Regions from separate parts of the Kitasatospora sp. NPDC059648 genome, predicted to be linked through region 3. Evidence: predicted binding sites of a transcription regulator. Region 3 holds the regulator's gene; each other region holds the start of a gene.
What was found. The regulator HrcA, encoded in region 3, represses chaperone genes, less so after heat shock. The targets are predictions, from matches to a motif close to TTNGCACTCNGNNNNNCNGAGTGCNAA.

Region 1 (2,263 bases), on a different contig from region 3:
CGTGTACGTGAACGACGACGACGTGCGGTTCGACGAGGGCCTGGCGACCGAGATCAAGGACGGCGCGAGCATTTCGATCATCCCGGCGGTGGCCGGCGGCTGCTGAGCCGTTCCCGGCCCGTTCCGGCCCGCTCCGCGGCCGCCCGTGCGTACGGAATTCCACTCTCCGTACGCGCGGGCGGCCGCTTGCATTTCGGCGGGAATATTCCGGGTCCAGTCGGAGTAGAGTGTGGCTCGGCTGGGAAAAGGGCGTCCCCTCCCGGCTCGCGGGGCGCTTCGCCCGAGGGTGTCCGGACGCTGGGACCGGCCCGTCAAACATGTCAGGCAGATGTCAGAATTCCTGCGGGCATTTGGGTAATTCGTCCGCTATGTCCGGCGCGGAATGCCGAGTTCCTCCCGATTTGTTCGGTGTTGTCACTTGACGGGGCTGCGGAATTCCCGGCGGTTGACCCTGTTGCAGAGGGCGTCGATCCGGATACATTCAGCGGCGGTCGACGTAATCACCCGCTCACGGAAGCCGTCCGGGGTTCCCGTGCGGAGGATTGCGGCGTGCACGGCTGCGCTCAGGGGGGGTTCCCCGGGCCGGCCTCCAAACCAGACCCGGGCCCGCGACCTGCGGGACCGTGAAGGGCCAGCACAGCACTAGGGGAGTTCGGAATGGCTCAGGGCACCGTCAAGTGGTTCAACGCGGAGAAGGGCTACGGCTTCATCGCGGTCGACGGTGGTGCGGACGTCTTCGTCCACTACAGCGCGATCCAGATGGACGGCTACCGCACCCTCGAGGAGGGCCAGCGGGTCGAGTTCGAGATCTCCCAGGGACAGAAGGGCCCGCAGGCGGACATGGTCCGCGCGGCGGTCTGACCCCTTCCGAATCCAGGAGCTCGGCCCGGCCCTCGGCTGGTGACCACTCGTTTCTCGACGGGCCCGTACGACACGCGTCGTACGGGCCCGTTCGCGTTCCCCCGCGGGTTCGCACGGGAGTCGGTGCGGGCCCGGACGACGGCTCGCGGGTTGCCGATTGGGCTTGCACTCGACCACCCGGAGTGCTAATCATTGGCGTTAGCACTCACAGTGTGAGAGTGACAGCGGACCGGGTCGGTGAGGCTCCGGGGAGCGGCAGGGGAATGGACCTCCGCGCACCAGGGCCGTCCGTCGCGGGCACCCCTTGGTCCGAGCAGTCGACCGTGTCCCGGAGGACCACTTCTGATGGCCAAGATCATCGCCTTTGATGAGGAAGCTCGCCGCGGCCTTGAGCGTGGCATGAACCAGCTCGCCGACGCAGTGAAGGTCACGCTCGGCCCCAAGGGTCGCAACGTCGTGCTGGAGAAGAAGTGGGGCGCCCCCACGATCACCAACGACGGTGTCTCCATCGCCAAGGAGATCGAGCTCGAGGACCCGTACGAGAAGATCGGCGCGGAGCTCGTCAAGGAGGTCGCCAAGAAGACGGACGACGTCGCGGGTGACGGCACCACCACCGCCACCGTGCTCGCCCAGGCCCTGGTTCGCGAGGGTCTGCGCAACGTCGCCGCCGGCGCCAACCCGATGGCCCTGAAGCGCGGCATCGAGAAGGCCGTCGCCGCCGTCTCGGACCAGCTGCTGGCCCAGGCCAAGGACGTGGAGACCAAGGAGCAGATCGCCTCCACCGCCTCCATCTCCGCCGCCGACACCCAGATCGGCGAGCTGATCGCCGAGGCCATGGACAAGGTCGGCAAGGAAGGCGTCATCACCGTCGAGGAGAGCAACACCTTCGGCCTGGAGCTTGAGCTCACCGAGGGCATGCGCTTCGACAAGGGCTACATCTCCGCCTACTTCGCCACCGACCTGGAGCGCATGGAGGCGACCTTCGAGGACCCGTACATCCTCATCGCCAACTCCAAGATCGGCTCGGTCAAGGACCTGCTCCCGCTGCTGGAGAAGGTCATGCAGAGCGGCAAGCCGCTCGTCATCATCGCCGAGGACGTCGAGGGCGAGGCCCTGTCGACCCTGGTCGTGAACAAGATCCGCGGCACCTTCAAGTCCGTCGCCGTCAAGGCCCCGGGCTTCGGCGACCGCCGCAAGGCCATGCTCGGCGACATCGCCATCCTCACCGGTGGCACGGTCATCTCCGAGGAGGTCGGCCTCAAGCTGGAGAACGCCGGCATCGACCTGCTGGGCACCGCCCGCAAGGTGGTCATCACCAAGGACGAGACCACCATCGTCGACGGTGGCGGCGACAGCGAGCAGGTCGCGGGCCGCGTGAACCAGATCCGCGCCGAGATCGAGA
Region 2 (2,263 bases), on a different contig from region 3:
TTGAGGCAGGAACTGTAGGACGCCAGGTCCTTCGTCCCGAACGCACCGACGATCGGATTGATCACGCCCTTGACGAAGGCGTTGACGATGTTGGTGAAGGCCGCGCCGATGACCACGGCGACGGCGAGTTCGACGACATTTCCACGCAGCAGGAATTCCTTGAAGCCTTTCATGCCGCCTCGAACGACGAAGTCGTTCCGGGGTTACGGGTGGTCTTCCGCGATCCCGGATTGACAACCCGTACGGCCCACCGCGCCCTCCGAGGGCGGCGGCAGTCCGGCCCGCGCGGGCCCGAACGCCAACGCCGCGGCCACCGCGAGCAGCACCAGCGCGGGCACCCCGGCCCGGCGTCGGACGGCCCGGCGCCAGCGGTGCCACCCGCCGCACCCGCGCCGGATCGGCGGGAAGCTCGGCACCTCCTGCCGCGGCGGCACGGTGGGCGCGGGCAGCGGAACGGACGGGCTCATGGCCGTCATCGGGGCACCTCCGGACTCGGTCGGTCGTCACACGGGGTCGGACGCCGCGCGGTCGGTCGCCGCTCGGTGACCACACGATGCGCGCTTGTGCCACTGCTGGAAAGCCGGTTCCCACAGCCTGTGGACAACCCCGCCCCTGTGGACAACTTCGTACACCCGCACGAGTGAGTCCGACCTCCGAGAGCTGACGTAGGCCGCGCAAGCGGCACCGCGGGAACACGAGACCCGGGAACGCGGGAAGGCGCGGGAACACGAGACCCGGGAACGCGGGAACACGCGACGCCGGAATGCCGGAATGCGAAAAGGCCCGCCGCCCCCGCGCGAAGCGGGGCCGACGGGCCTTCCCGTGAAGCCTCAGGAGCCCCCCGGAATCCCGGGGAGCCGAGCTCAGCTCGCGGCCGCAGCCGGGCTGCTGGACGAGCTGGAGGTGCTCGACGAGGACGAGCCCGAAGAGCCGGAAGCGCTCGACGAACCCGACGCCGACGACGACGTCGAGGAGCCGGCGGACGAACCCGCGCCCACCGAGCTGCTGGAGGACGAGCGGCTGTCGGTCCGGTAGAAGCCCGAGCCCTTGAACACGACGCCCACGGCCGAGAAGACCTTGCGGAGCCGTCCCTGGCAGTCGGGGCACGTGGTCAGCGCCTCGTCGGTGAACTTCTGCACCGCCTCCAGGCCGTTGCCGCACTCGGTGCACTGGTACTGGTACGTGGGCACTTGTCTTCCTCCTGGCACTCTCGCCTGATGAGTGCTAACGATGGTCAATGATGCGGTATTCCGTTGGATCAGTCCAGCGAATCCGGTGTGAGATGAGCCGGTACGGGCCGCGTCCGACCGATCGCTCAGCCCTTGGCCGTGCCGACCAGCTGCGCCGGGGCGCCGTGCTCGCCGGACCCCGCCACCACGTGACCGCTCCTGACCGGGGGGACCAGCAGGTGCCGCATCGACCCCAGCGCGACCAGCCCCAGACCGGCGCCGACCAGCGGGACCAGGAACCCGGCGGACGGCCCGTGGCCGTCGATCAGCCGCCCGGCCACCATCGAGCCGACGGCCAGGCCCAGGCCGATGGCGCCGGTCAGCCAGGTGAAGGCCTCCGTCTTGGCGCCGTCCTCGACCAGGGTCTCGACCAGGGTGTAGCCGCTGATCAGGGTCGGAGCGATGGCCAGACCGCAGAACAGTCCGGCGATCGACAGCGTGACGAGGTCGGGCATCGCCCACAGCGTCGAGCAGCCCACCACCAGCAGTGCGTAGCTGATGACCATCCGGTGCTGGACGGCCCGGCGCCAGGCGATGACGCCGTAGAGCACGCCGGCCACCATCGAGCCGCCGGCGAAGATCCCGTACACGGTGCCGGCGGCGGCGTGCTGGCCGACCGAGTCGGCGAAGGCGTTGACCGAGACCTGCATCCCGCCGAACACGGCCCCCACCCCGAGGATCACTCCGGCCAGCAGCCGGACGCCGGGGGAGGCCAGCGCGGAGGCGCGGCGCGCGCCGGGCCGGGTGGCGGTCCGGGCGGGCGCGGTGCGGCGCTGGGCGGCGAAGACCAGGCCGCCCACGAGGGTCAGCGCGGCCTCGGTGACCAGCGCGGCGGACGGGCTGACCGAGGTGGCGATCTTGGCGGCCAGGATCGGGCCGATCACGAAGGTGAACTCGTCCGTCACCGACTCGAAGGCGAACGCGGTGCTCACCTTGGCCGCCGAGGAGGCGGACGCGCCCTCGGCGCCGATCGTGGCGATCCAGCGGGCCCGGACCATCGCGCCGATCTGCGGAACGCTCGCACCGGCCGGAAC
Region 3 (2,263 bases):
CTGGAGTTCCTTGGTGGTGCCGAAGGCGGCCTCCTCCAGGGTGATCTCCAGCCGGATCATGGCGTCCTGGCCGCGGCGGGTGCGCGAGCGCGGGCCGCGCTGGCCGGCCGCGGCGCCGAAGAAGGCGTCCATGATGTCGGAGAAGCCGAAGCCCGCCGCGCCGGCGCCGAAGCCGCCCGCGCCACCGCCGCCGCCGGGCGACAGCGGGTCGCCGCCGAGGTCGTAGACCTGGCGCTTCTGCGGGTCGGAGAGCACCTCGTAGGCGGCGTTGATCTCCTTGAACCGCTCCTGCGTCTTCGGGTCCGGGTTGACGTCCGGGTGCAGTTCGCGTGCCAGGCGCCGGAACGCCTTCTTGATCTCGTCCTGCCCCGCATCCCGTCGGACGCCGAGTACCGCGTAGTAGTCCGTGGCCACCAAATGCTCCGCTTGTTCCGCCTGTAGTAGTGCGACTGGACACCGCCGCCGGACATCCGGCGACGGTTTGCTTGCTACGACTCGGCCAGGATCTGGCCCACGTACCGTGCCACCGCTCGCACCGCCCCCATTGTGCCCGGGTAGTCCATCCGGGTCGGACCGATCACACCCAGTTTGGCCACGCTCTCGTCGCCCGAACCGTAGCCGACCGAAACGACCGAGGTGGAATTCAGCCCTTCGTACGCGTTCTCCCGCCCGATCCGGACCGTCATCGCGGCGTCCGCGGTCTCACCCAGGAGGCGGAGCAGGACGACCTGCTCCTCCAGGGCCTCCAGCACCGGCTGGATGGTGAGCGGGAAGTCGTGCCCGAAGCGGGTCAGGTTGGCCGTGCCGGCCAGCATGATCCGCTCCTCGTTCTGCTCGGCGAGCGCCTCGAACAGCGTCGCCAGGACCGTACTGACGGTCGGCCGGTCGGCCTGCTCGAAGGCCCCCGGCAGCTCCTCCAGCAGCCCCGGGACGTCCGGCAGCCGCTGACCGGCCGCCCGCGCGTTGATCCGCGACCGCAGGTCCGCCAGCACCGTCTCGCCGACCGTGCCCGGGCAGTCGATCATCCGCTGCTCGACCCGGCCGGTGTTGGTGATCAGCACCAGCATCACCTTGGCCGGGGCCAGCGCCACCAGCTCGATGTGCCGGACGGTGGAGCGGGTGAGCGAGGGGTACTGCACCACGGCGACCTGCCGGGTCAGCTGGGCGAGCAGCCGCACCGTGCGCCTGACCACGTCGTCCAGGTCGACGGCGCCGTCCAGGAAGTGCCGGATCGCCCGGCGCTCCGGGGAGCTCATCGGCTTGATCTCGGCGAGCTTGTCGACGAACAGCCGGTAGCCCTTGTCGGTGGGGATTCGCCCGGCGCTGGTGTGCGGCTGGTGGATGTACCCCTCCTCCTCCAGCGCCGCCATGTCGTTGCGGACCGTGGCCGGGGACACCCCCAGGTTGTGCCGCTCCACCAGGGCCTTGGAGCCCACCGGCTCCTCGGTGCCCACGTAGTCCTGGACGATCGCGCGCAGCACGGCGAGCTTGCGGTCGTCCAGCTGGCGGACCTCACCGGCCATGGGGCACGCACCTCCGTCTTCGCACGTTGTCCGTCTGTGATGCTGCGAGCCGCTCCTCGGACGGCCCCGACCCTGGCACTCTGCACACCCGAGTGCCAAAACCGTACCTGCCAGTGTACGGCCCGGGTCCTACCGCAGGAACGGCCCGGCCGGGGTGATCCTGCCCGCAGTTCCGGACGGCCGCCACGACACTCCGCGTGCGGGGGTGGTGCCCCGGGGCCGTCCGGGTGGCAGCATCGGAAGCGACGGCGAACGGAGGAGCAAGAGATGTCGAGCTCGGGCCAGCACACCCGTTTCGCGCCCGACCGCGGCCTGACCGGCCGCATGGTCGCGACGATGTTCGTGATCGGGCTGCTGTACGTCGGTTTCACGGGCCTGCTGATCGCGCTGCTGCGCGGGGCCTGGCCACTGATCGTGCTGATCTCCGGCGGGCTGTTCGTGGCCCAGTTCTGGTTCAGCGACAAGATCACCGAGCGGGCCATGGGCGCCCGGCCGGTGACCGAGGAGCAGTTCCCCCAGCTGCACGGCACGGTCGACCGGCTCTGCGCCCTGGCCGACATGCCCAAACCCCGCGTGGCGGTCGCCGACAACGACATGCCCAACGCCTTCGCCACCGGCCGCAACCCGCAGAACGCCGTGGTCTGCGTCACCACCGGCCTGCTGCGCCGGCTCGAACCGGAGGAGCTGGAGGGCGTCCTGGCGCACGAGCTGTCGCACGTCGCCCACCGGGACGTCGCGGT

Region 1: the regulator HrcA is predicted to act here: its motif matches at 1,024-1,050, upstream of groL (chaperonin GroEL).
Region 2: the regulator HrcA is predicted to act here: its motif matches at 1,202-1,228, upstream of ACFV1W_RS01210 (FmdB family zinc ribbon protein).

The regions. Positions count from the first base shown of each region.
Region 1 is NZ_JBHWDU010000001.1:74,157-76,419, forward strand. It holds gene ACFV1W_RS00370 (ubiquitin-like small modifier protein 1) at 1-106, shown strand, start outside; gene ACFV1W_RS00375 (cold-shock protein) at 658-861, shown strand; gene groL (chaperonin GroEL) at 1,207-2,263, shown strand, end outside.
Region 2 is NZ_JBHWDU010000001.1:251,998-254,260, forward strand. It holds gene mscL (large conductance mechanosensitive channel protein MscL) at 1-173, opposite strand, end outside; gene ACFV1W_RS01205 (hypothetical protein) at 204-476, opposite strand; gene ACFV1W_RS01210 (FmdB family zinc ribbon protein) at 864-1,190, opposite strand; gene ACFV1W_RS01215 (MFS transporter) at 1,316-2,263, opposite strand, start outside.
Region 3 is NZ_JBHWDU010000008.1:78,705-80,967, reverse strand. It holds gene dnaJ (molecular chaperone DnaJ) at 1-414, opposite strand, end outside; gene hrcA (heat-inducible transcriptional repressor HrcA) at 489-1,523, opposite strand; gene htpX (zinc metalloprotease HtpX) at 1,791-2,263, shown strand, end outside.